One region of the Shewanella sp. BJSY2023SW001 genome, then DNA from elsewhere that is predicted to be linked to it. Evidence: predicted binding sites of a transcription regulator. Region 1 holds the regulator's gene; the other holds the start of a gene.

Region 1 (5,381 bases):
TAGGCTATCTGCCACAGGAAGCCAGTATTTTCCGCAAGCTGTCGGTACATGACAACATCATGGCCGTACTGCAAACCCGCAAAGAGCTCAACAGCGACGAGCGCGAGGAACAACTCGAACAGTTGCTGGAAGAATTCCACATTACCCACATACGTGACAGCCTGGGGATGTCCCTCTCCGGCGGTGAACGCCGCCGGGTGGAAATCGCCCGGGCATTGGCCGCCAATCCACAGTTCATTCTGCTGGATGAGCCGTTCGCCGGTGTGGATCCCATCTCAGTTATCGATATCAAGAAAATCATCGAACAGCTTAAGTCCCGCGGTTTGGGGGTGCTGATCACAGACCACAATGTTCGCGAAACGCTCGACGTTTGTGAGCGAGCCTACATTGTCAGCCATGGGCAGTTGATTGCCGAGGGCACACCCGCTGAAATCTTGGACAACCAGCAAGTGCGTGCTGTGTACTTAGGCGAACAATTCAGGCTATAGTTAGGATCATGTCATCCGGCGGCAATTCCGGGTATTATAGTTTGTTATTATTGAATTTTTTCCTTGAAAAATAACGAGTAGGGATTAGCGGTATAATGAAAGCGTCACTCCAGCTCAAATTGGGTCAACAGTTGACCATGACACCTCAGTTGCAGCAGGCAATTCGCCTGCTGCAACTGTCGTCCCTTGAGCTGCAGCAGGAAATCCAGGAAGCCTTGGAAGCCAACCCTCTGTTGGAGATGGCCGAGGACAACCAGGATGACGCTATCGACGACAACCACAAGGAAAACGACGCCGGCGAATTGAGCGTCAAGCAGGAAGATGGTTCCACGGTAGAAACCTCAGAGGCATTGAACAATGAGTCTATGCCGGATGAATTGCCTATGGATACCACCTGGGATGAAGTCTTTACCGCCGCCAGCGCCTCAGGGCCGGCTATGGGCCGTGAAGATGACATGCCCTTCCAGGGTGAAACCAGCGAAGGTCTCTATGAACACCTAGAATGGCAAAAGAACCTGACCCCGTTTTCCGATACCGACGACGCCATTGCCACCGCCATCATAGATGCCATCGACGAGCAGGGCTATCTAACCCAGAGCACTGAGGAGATCCTCGAAGCCATGGGCAACCCTGAGATTGAGCTCGATGAAGTCGAGGCGGTACTCAAGCGGATCCAGCACTTCGATCCCATCGGCATCGCCTCCAGAGATCTGCGCGAATGCCTGCTGATCCAATTGCAACAGTTTAACGCCGACACCCCGCATCTGGCCGACGCCCGCTTGTTGATTGACGAACATCTGGATCTCATCGCTACCCGCGACTTTCGCACCCTAATGCGTAAGACCAAGCTCAAGGAAGATCAACTGCGTGACGCCATCAACCTTATTCAGAGCCTCAATCCCCGCCCCGGTTTGCTGGTGCAGCCGATGGACGAGGAATATGTGATCCCGGATGTCAGCGTCTGGAAGAAGAACGGGCGCTGGGTGGTGGAGCTCAATCCGGACTGTATGCCCAAACTCGGGATCAACCAACAGTATGCTGCCATGGCCCGTAGCGCCCGCAGCCAATCAGACAGCCAGTTTATTCGTGGTCATCTTCAGGAAGCCAAATGGTTTATCAAGAGCCTGGAGAGCCGCAACGACACCCTGCTCAAGGTGGCCAACTGCATAGTGCAGTTCCAGCAGGGATTTTTTGAATATGGTGAAGAGGCCATGAAACCCATGGTACTCAACGATATTGCCGAGGCGGTCGAGATGCATGAATCGACCATCTCCAGGGTCACCACTCAAAAGTATATGCATACCCCAAGGGGAATATTTGAATTGAAGTACTTCTTCTCCAGCCATGTCGGTACCGAAGATGGCGGAGAATGCTCTTCCACGGCGATCAGGGCTTTTATCAAGAAGCTCGTGGCAGCGGAAAACCAGAAGAAACCTTTGAGCGACAGCAAGATGGCACAACTTCTGGCAGAACAGGGAATCAACGTTGCAAGACGCACCATAGCCAAGTATCGCGAGGCTATGATGATACCACCGTCGAACCAGCGTAAGAGTTTATAAATCCACAGTTGGAAATTGGAGGAATCTTTCTATGCAAATCAACCTGACAGGACATCATATCGAGATCACCGACTCACTGCGTGACTATGTGGAAAGTAAGTTTTCGAAACTTGAACGCCATTTCGAACAGATCAATAATGTGCACGTTGTGCTCAATGTACAAAAACTGCAACAGATTGCCGAAGCCAAGATCAACCTCACAGGCGGCGAAGTCTATGCAACTTCTGAACATGCCGACATGTATGCCGCCATCGACGTTCTGATTGATAAATTGGATCGTCAGGTCATTAAACACAAAGAAAAGCTGACAAAACACTAACGATGGAACTGAGTACCATCCTGCGGCCGGAGTGCACTACCTGTGCCACTCCGGGCAGTAAGAAAAAGGTACTGGAGCTAATTAGCGATCTCGCCAGCGCCCAGTACCCCACCCTTTCCTCTCAAGCGATTTTTGAAAGCCTTTTGGCCCGCGAAAAGATGGGGAGCACAGGTATAGGTAATGGTATTGCGATTCCGCATGGCCGGCTGCCTGATATCACAGAGCCGATTGCCGTGCTGGTCAAATGCGAAGAGCCTATCGCCTTCGATGCCATAGACAACCAACCGGTGGACATACTGTTCGCCCTTCTGGTTCCCGCAGATCAATGCCAACAACATCTGAGTACCCTGTCTGCCATGGCTGAAAAGCTCAGCGACAAAGCAATACTCAAGCAGTTGCGTAAATCCCGCGATGAAACAGAACTCTATCAGGTGATCACAGGATGAAACTCGCTATAGTCTCAGGCCGCTCCGGTTCCGGAAAATCCGTTGCCCTCAGGGTACTCGAAGACCTGGGTTACTACTGTGTGGATAATCTGCCCCTGCCCATGATAGGCAGCCTGCTGGAAAACCTCCGAGGCAGCAATGATCTGGTCGCCATCAGCATAGATGTGCGCAACATGCCGGATCAGGAAAAAGTGCTGGAAAAACAGTTGGCGGCACTGCCGGAAAACACCCAACTGACCAGCTTCTTCCTCAACGCTTCCGATAAAGTACTCCTTAAACGCTACAGCGAAACCCGCAGATTACACCCCCTATCCAAGAGCACTGTCTCGCTGCAAGATGCCATCAAGCACGAAGGTAAGTTGCTGGAGCCTATGTCGAAACTGGTGGATCACTACATAGATACCTCGGCACTGAATATCTATGAACTCAGTGACAAAGTGCGAGAAATTCTGCTGGGCAGCGTCGACAAAGAGTTGGTGATCAACTTCGAATCGTTCGGCTTCAAGCACGGCATGCCCCAGGAAGCCGACTTCATGTTTGATGTGCGCTTTCTGCCCAACCCTCACTGGGAACCGGCGCTCAGGCCGCTGACTGGGCTGGATGAGCCGGTACAGGAATTCCTTATCCGTCAGCCACTGGTGAACAAATTTATCTGGCAGATAGAGAATCTGCTGGAAACCTGGCTACCGCACCTTGAACGCAACAACCGCAGCTATCTCACCATAGCCATAGGCTGCACCGGCGGCCAGCATAGATCTGTCTATGTCGCCGACCAGCTGGCCAAGCGTTTTGGCAACAGCAAACACAAGGTACAGGCCCGCCACAGAGAGCTGGGCAATGGCAAAGGTTGAACGGGAAGTCACCATAGTCAACAAGCTGGGCCTGCATGCCCGCGCCGCCACTAAGCTGGCGGTGCTGGCCAGCGAGTTCGAAGCCGATATCACTCTGATCCAGGGCGAGAAAAAGGCCTCGGCCGCCAGCGTGCTTGGGCTCTTGATGCTGGAAACCGGTCAAGGCAAAACCATACGCCTTATTGCCGAAGGCCCGGATGCCGAACCCGCAATGGATGCCATCTGCGCTCTGATAAACGCCCGTTTCGACGAAGCCAGCTGAAGTCTTAGGGAAAGACACAACACAGCAGGCAGTACGGTAAGCCGACACAGAGCACGCGTGGGACTTGCTCGCCCCTTCCTTAGCACTGCACTCTTTGTTTCTATAACTCCCCTGTCTTGAGGTAACATATCCTCGCTTTGCATCACAGGGGGAACTGCATGCCAATAGAAGCGCTCGACCAAGAGCTGACAGAACAACGTCTTACTCAACTAAACCAAGCTCTTGGCAGTGGTATGTTCGTGCATGTGCGCGACATGCTGCAGCGAATGACAGCTTCGGATATCGCCTTTATTCTCGAATCTTCACCACCACGTACCCGTCAGGTACTCTGGCAACTTGTGGATCAGGAACAGAGCGGTGAGATCCTCGAAGAGCTGGGTGAGGATATGAAAGACCAGCTGATCAGCCTGATGAGTCCTGAGCGCTTGGCACGAGCGACCGCGGGTATGGATACCGATGATCTGGCCTATGTGCTGCGAAGCCTGCCGGATACCCTCTACAAACAGGTACTGCACTCCATGAGTGCCCAAGACAGGGCCAGGGTCGAACAGGCGCTCTCCTATCCGGAAGACAGTGCCGGCAGTCTGATGAACACAGATACCGTGACCCTGAGACCGGACGTCAACGTCGATGTGGTGCTGCGTTATCTGCGTCAAAGAGGCGAGTTGCCCGAAGCCACAGATACCCTCTATGTGGTAGATAGACGCGATGTTTTGCTCGGTGGCGTTAAGCTCTCCACCCTGCTGACCTGTAACCCCACCGCCGGGATCCGCAGCATAATGGATCCCGAGCTTGAGAGTATTCCCGTCACCATGCCGGACAATGAAGTGGCCCAGCTGTTTGAACGCCATGACTGGGTTTCGGCACCAGTGGTCGACAGTGAAGGCCATCTGCTTGGTCGAATCACCATTGATGATGTGGTGGATGTTATCCGCGAAGACGCCGAACACTCCATGATGGGGATGGCGGGGATGGACGATGATGAAGACACCTTCGGCCCTGTGTTCAAGAGTGCCTTTCGCCGCTCTTTGTGGCTAACCTTCAACCTGTTTGCCGCTCTGTTGGCCGCCTCGGTCAGTAATATGTTTGAAGGCACACTGGAAAAATTTGCCACCATAGCAATTCTGATGACCATAGTGCCCAGCATGGGCGGCGTTGCCGGTAACCAGACTCTGGCGCTGGTGATCCGCGGTATCGCCCTCGGCCACATAGGTCAAAGCAACTCCCGTTGGCTCATAGGCAAAGAACTGGCTATCGGCTTTCTCAATGGCCTGCTGTGGTCGGCGTTGGTATTCACTGCCGTGTGGATCTGGAAAGGCGATCTGGCGCTCGGCGCCCTTATTGGCGGTGCCATGTTAATCAATATGACGGTAGCCGGTCTCGCCGGGGCCAGCATCCCTTTAATACTGAAAAAGCTCAATGTGGATCCTGCACTGGCCGGTGGCATGGTGCTAAC
Region 2 (5,381 bases), on a different contig from region 1:
AAACTGGGACCAGACCACAGCAAACCCGAATACAGCTCTCGCTCGTGGTTTGCGATGCTGTTCTCTGCTGGGATGGGGATAGGATTAATATTCTATGGGGTGGCCGAGCCCGTCTTTCACTTTGCAAACCCACCAGAGGGTGAGCCGCAAACCGTTGAGGCTGCACGTCAGGCGATGACCCACACCTTCTTCCACTGGGGTGTCCATGCCTGGGGCGTTTACGCCATTGTGGCCCTGGCGTTGGGCTATTTTAGTTTTCGTCATGGTTTGCCACTACGGATCAGCTCAGCACTCTACCCGATCATCGGCAAACGAATTTACGGCCCGATTGGGTATGCCGTTGATATTTTAGCGGTCTTTGGAACCATGTTTGGGATCGCAACCTCCCTTGGACTGGGCGTGTTACAGATCAATTCCGGCTTAAACTATCTGTTTGAGATCCCCTTTGGCACGCTCACCCAATTGGTTCTCATCGCGATTGTAACCGTCATGGCAACCCTCTCGGTGGTGACCGGATTGGATAATGGGATCCGCCGTTTATCGGAGTGGAACCTAAATCTTGCTGCCGTGTTACTGATCTTCGTGGCCATCACGGGCCCCACACTCTTTATTTTCCAGTCACTGGCCCAGAATGTCGGGAGCTACATCTCCTCGCTGGTCGAAATGACTTTCAATAGCTATGCCTACATCAACAGTGACAAAACCAACTCTTTTTTAGGCGGATGGACGCTGTTCTATTGGGCCTGGTTCATTGCTTGGTCACCCTTTGTCGGCATGTTCGTGGCCAGAATTTCACGCGGACGGACCATCAAAGAGTTTGTCTTGGGTGTCTTATTTGTGCCTGTCGGGGTCACGATTATTTGGCTGACGGTCTTTGGGAATACGGCGCTGCACGGTATCATGACAGAGCGCATGCCGCAGTTGGTTGAGCAAGTGTTTGCGAACACCCCCACCTCGCTGTTTCGCTTCTTAGATACCTTACCCCTCGCTAGCATCTCGTCGGTGGTTGCTACCCTGTTGATTTTTACTTTCTTTGTGACGTCTTCCGATTCAGGCTCTCTGGTCATTGACACCTTAACTGCCAAAGATGGCGATGAGACACCCGCAAAACAGCGGATCTTTTGGGCTGTTTCTGAAGGTTTAGTGGCCGCGGCATTGATTTTAGCAGGGGGACAGAATGTCCTTTCTGCTTTACAAGCGGCCTCGTTAGCTTCTGCACTGCCCTTTGCACCCGTATTAATTCTGGTTGGCTTTGGACTGCTGAAGTCACTCAGACAAGAGATGGTCAAAATTGATAGTGCCCATTACCTCAGTCAAGCGACACCGAGTACTTTAGCGCGGATCCAAGAGATTGGCTGGCAGCAACATCTAGAGCAGCTCATCACGATCCCAGAGAAAACAGAAGTGCTACAGTTTTTACAACATGACATTATGGCGGTGATGCATGAAGTAGCCGACGTCTTCAAACAAAACGGGATCAACACACACATCACATCACATGAACACGCGTGTTCATTGATGGTTGACCACGGAGATGAACGTAACTTTGTCTATGGTGCTTGGGCACGAGAAGCGAGCATTCCGTCCTTTATTGGCGAACGTAGTCAATCTCGTCCCAAATCGCAGTTATACATTGAAGTCTATTTGAATGAAGGCGCTCAGCAATACAACATCTGTGGTTACAACCGCAATCAACTGATTGCTGATATTCTTGACCAATATGAGAAACATCTTCATTTCCTCAATCGGGTACGTTAGTTCCCTTTGCCCGAGATGACCACATCTCGGGCTTTGCCGCGGGAGGTAGTCTCTCCGAAAAATAACCGCAGCAATAAGTAGAATTTTCTCTGACCTCTCCCCACGGGCCAGCTAAAGCTGTTCAAATTTATTTCGGATAAATTTGTGGGAAAGGTCATAGGTATACACCTAATTCCCAGGCTCAGGCGGAACTGTGACCGTCGAAAACAGGGCCGAATTTTGTTCCAGACAAATTCGGCATTTCCTACCTCCTTGTAGGTCAGATGTTTTCGTCGAGGCTACTATCGAATTTGTTCCAGACAGATGTCGGCATACACTCCATCCATGGAGATAAGGGATGGGGTCACAACAACTTCCCAGTTTAACGGTCAGCTCACCATCCATGACTCGCGCTCGAAAGCATGTTACAGCGCAACTCTCGTCATGTCACAGGAGAGCCTGTGCCAAAAGGACCGTTCTCGGACGTCCTGTCCTTCACGGCATTTGAGCTTCCTGCCCATCCGCACCGCAGGTGATGGGTTATTGCTTAGCGGGAAGCTAAATCCAAGTTGGTTGGCTACTTTGGGCTTTAAAACAACGATGGCTACATCACCAACTCAATGTTTTTAAAAGAGAAAACTATCAGAGAACAAAATCATTAATTTGAAGCGCCTGAATCGGCAGAGGATGGGTTCTAAAAAAGCTTGAGACTTATGCAAGCAGGCACAAGAAGAAAATGCTGGTCTCCCCACAGGGACTCGAACCCCGATCGGTCGCTTAGGAGGCGACTGCTCTATCCTGTTGAGCTATAGGGAGACGACAGTGATTATACTGGTTTTCACCCGGATGAAAAGGCTTTGGATTTAATTGCTTAAATCTTAATCGCGATGTCATTCACCTGAATGTTAAGGGCGGCATTTTCACCACTGAGCACTGCGATGGCACTTTCCTCTGTGACTTGATCTATGGTGATTTTCGCCCGGGTTTCTCCGGCCACGGCGCGCATCTGGTTCATGCGGTCGGGCAGGTTTTGTTGCAGCACTATTTGGAACTGATCACCCACGCGGATGCCGTTGCGTCGCCCCAGGTTGAGTATCACTCTATCTTGTTGGCGCACGACTATCTGTGCCAGCAGCGGTCTGCAGGCCAGTGCCATATCGATATCTTTACTGGCATTGGCCAGCACCTTGTCTATGGCTTGTCCATAACTGGCGCGCCAGAATCTGTCGCTGTTGGGAGGGACGGATTCATTTTTGGCAAACTCCCAGGGGGCAGAAATACTGTAGTTCTGATACCAGATCTGCTCGCCGCTGATCCCATGATAGAGGCTGAGTTGCAACTGAAATAGCCGCTGCGGCTCGTTGTCCCATAGGCCCATAAAGCCGGATTCGACCGGTTCGGTGGAGATATCTATGATTTGCGGCAGCAACAGATATTGGCTGTCGGTAATTTCACTTATCCAGGTCGGCAGGCGGTAGCCGCGGATATTGATAAGCTCCTCTTTGATATCCAGCCGCTCGTTGGCGTGCAGGTGAGCAAAGCTGGTGGAGGATTGTTTATCCAGCGTTGCTGCTATCCGTTCGGACAGGCTTCGCTGGAAATTTTCCAACTGACCATAACGCAGTTGGCTTCTGTCTTTAATGGCGGCCTGGGGGACCAGGATAGCGGCCTTGATGGCTGAGCTTTGGCACTTGTTATCCGGGCCGTCGAGAATATCGAGCCGCATAACCACTTTGAGCTTGTCTCCCTGGCGCATTTCGCTGACCAGTTCGACACTGCTTATCTGCGCCTGGCTGGAGAGGCTGAAATCGTTTTGGGTCAAGCGCCCCTGGCTGACACTCTGGGTCGATTGAAAACTGCCACCACGGGAGAGCAGTGCCATGTTGATGGCGTTGTCCATTGCCGCTTCCCGTGCCTGGGTTAGATTGCCATTGATTATTTTGGCTTCACCTCGGGCCTCGGTCCACTCTGCCATGGCGTTGAGGCTGATGCCCAGCAACGGCAGCAAGAACAAGGGGCACAATCTCATAAGGCGGTTCCTCAAAATGGAAGTCAGGGTGACGGAATTTTGCCGCCACTTAAGCTGGTATCGTTTGGTATTCAAATTTTATGCCAGAGAGAGGCAGGGGGGACCGTGTTATTTGTGAATGCCAGGCTAAAGAACGGCAAGCATTTGCCGATAAAGCCAAAGAAGCTTTCGACAAACCTTGTTGTCCGAAAGAGCAAGGCTGGATAAATAAGTAATACAAGTGGTTTGGCCATTTCACGTCAGTTACTACGGCCAATGAGATGCTCAATTAGGCTTATTTCTCAAAGTTGTTAAACACGACTAAACCTGAGAACTCGCCGGTGGACGCTGAGGGCTAAGGAAGGTGCGAATAAGTTCTCGTGGCACTTTCTTGATGCAGTGAGTCGGTTGCTGTGTGGCTTACTGGCCTGCCTGGTGTGTTGTGCTTCTTGCAAAGGCCTGGGGGCATTTGCCGTTGCATCCAGACCTGTAAGCCGAAGCAGAGCACATATGGGGCTTGTTCGCACCTTCCCTAAGTTCTTGGTTGGTATTTTATTTGCATAGTTTTATTGCAAATAAAAAGAGCTTGGCATTATTGGCGCTGACGATGTTACCGACACTATTACTGTCTGCAACGTCATTGGGTCAATCCTGCAGGTATTGTATGACTGACGAAGTAGAATAAGCCTGCTGGTTCAAGGTTTACGTCAGGCTCCTGAATGAAGTTAACAGCCCACTCCGGCAACAGTGAGACGGATATTATGTATAAAGCCCTGTGTATATTGCCTTTACTTCTGCTGTCTGCCTGCAGTACGACATCACAGCAACCGCAAGCTGAGTTCAAGCCGCAACAAGCACCAGTCAATCTATTGGCGCAGCAGTTGGTGGATGAATTGGTAATCCATAATGATGCGCTCAAACCGACTCAGCCGCTATTGGTGATGACGCCTGCGATAGTGGAGGATATGCAAGGCAGTAATGCACTGGCCTCACAGCTACAGCAGAGCTTAATGACGGCTTTTCATCAGCGCGGCTTTAATCTGGTGGATTTGAACCTGGCCGAAGCGGTGCGGGTAACGCCACAGGGGGATTTTATTCTTACCCGCGACTGGCAACAATTGCCGACGGATATTGCGGTGGATCATGTACTGGTCACCAGCATGAGCCAGGCTAAAGGTGAGATCTTGTTCAACAGTCGGATTGTTAACGTCAATAACAATCGGGTGCTTTCGACGGCCGGGGCGCGGGTGCTTGAGGCGCAACTACCGGGTTATCTGGCGCCATCCCATAGGGTGGTGTCAAAAGAAGGCTTGCTTTATCGCTATGAAAATCGCGGAGAAGACAAGAGCCGGATAGTGGGAGACAAGTAATGAAGTATTGGAACAACACACTGACATTGGTCACGCTGGCGCTCGCGTTAGTTCTGGGTGGCTGCGCCGATAAGGACAGATATGTGCAGTGGGAGACAGAGGCGCCAAGCAGTTTCCCCAAGTTGACGGCAATAGGCTATGCTCCGCTGGCCAGCCAACCGGGCAAGGAACAGTCGCAAAAGGTGCTGATGGCGATGCAAGCATCCAAGATTGCCGCTTATCGGGAATTGGCCGAACAAGTCTATGGTCAACGTTTGTCGGCCGAC

Evidence for each region. Region 1 encodes sigma-54, which starts transcription at its own class of promoters, with help from an activator protein. Its sites were predicted from a motif close to GTTGGCACGNNNNTNGNNT; they were not measured.
Region 2: the regulator sigma-54 is predicted to act here: its motif matches at 4,289-4,307, upstream of ACMHXH_RS03555 (FlgO family outer membrane protein).

The regions. Positions count from the first base shown of each region.
Region 1 is NZ_JBKORF010000027.1:11,247-16,627, reverse strand. It holds gene lptB (LPS export ABC transporter ATP-binding protein) at 1-488, shown strand, start outside; gene ACMHXH_RS06760 (RNA polymerase factor sigma-54) at 584-2,047, shown strand; gene hpf (ribosome hibernation promoting factor) at 2,079-2,366, shown strand; gene ptsN (PTS IIA-like nitrogen regulatory protein PtsN) at 2,369-2,812, shown strand; gene rapZ (RNase adapter RapZ) at 2,809-3,663, shown strand; gene ACMHXH_RS06740 (HPr family phosphocarrier protein) at 3,650-3,925, shown strand; gene mgtE (magnesium transporter) at 4,084-5,381, shown strand, end outside.
Region 2 is NZ_JBKORF010000016.1:16,301-21,681, reverse strand. It holds gene ACMHXH_RS03570 (choline BCCT transporter BetT) at 1-1,758, shown strand, start outside; tRNA gene ACMHXH_RS03565 (tRNA-Arg) at 2,478-2,553, opposite strand; gene ACMHXH_RS03560 (flagellar assembly protein FlgT) at 2,609-3,766, opposite strand; gene ACMHXH_RS03555 (FlgO family outer membrane protein) at 4,465-5,115, shown strand; gene ACMHXH_RS03550 (LPP20 family lipoprotein) at 5,115-5,381, shown strand, end outside.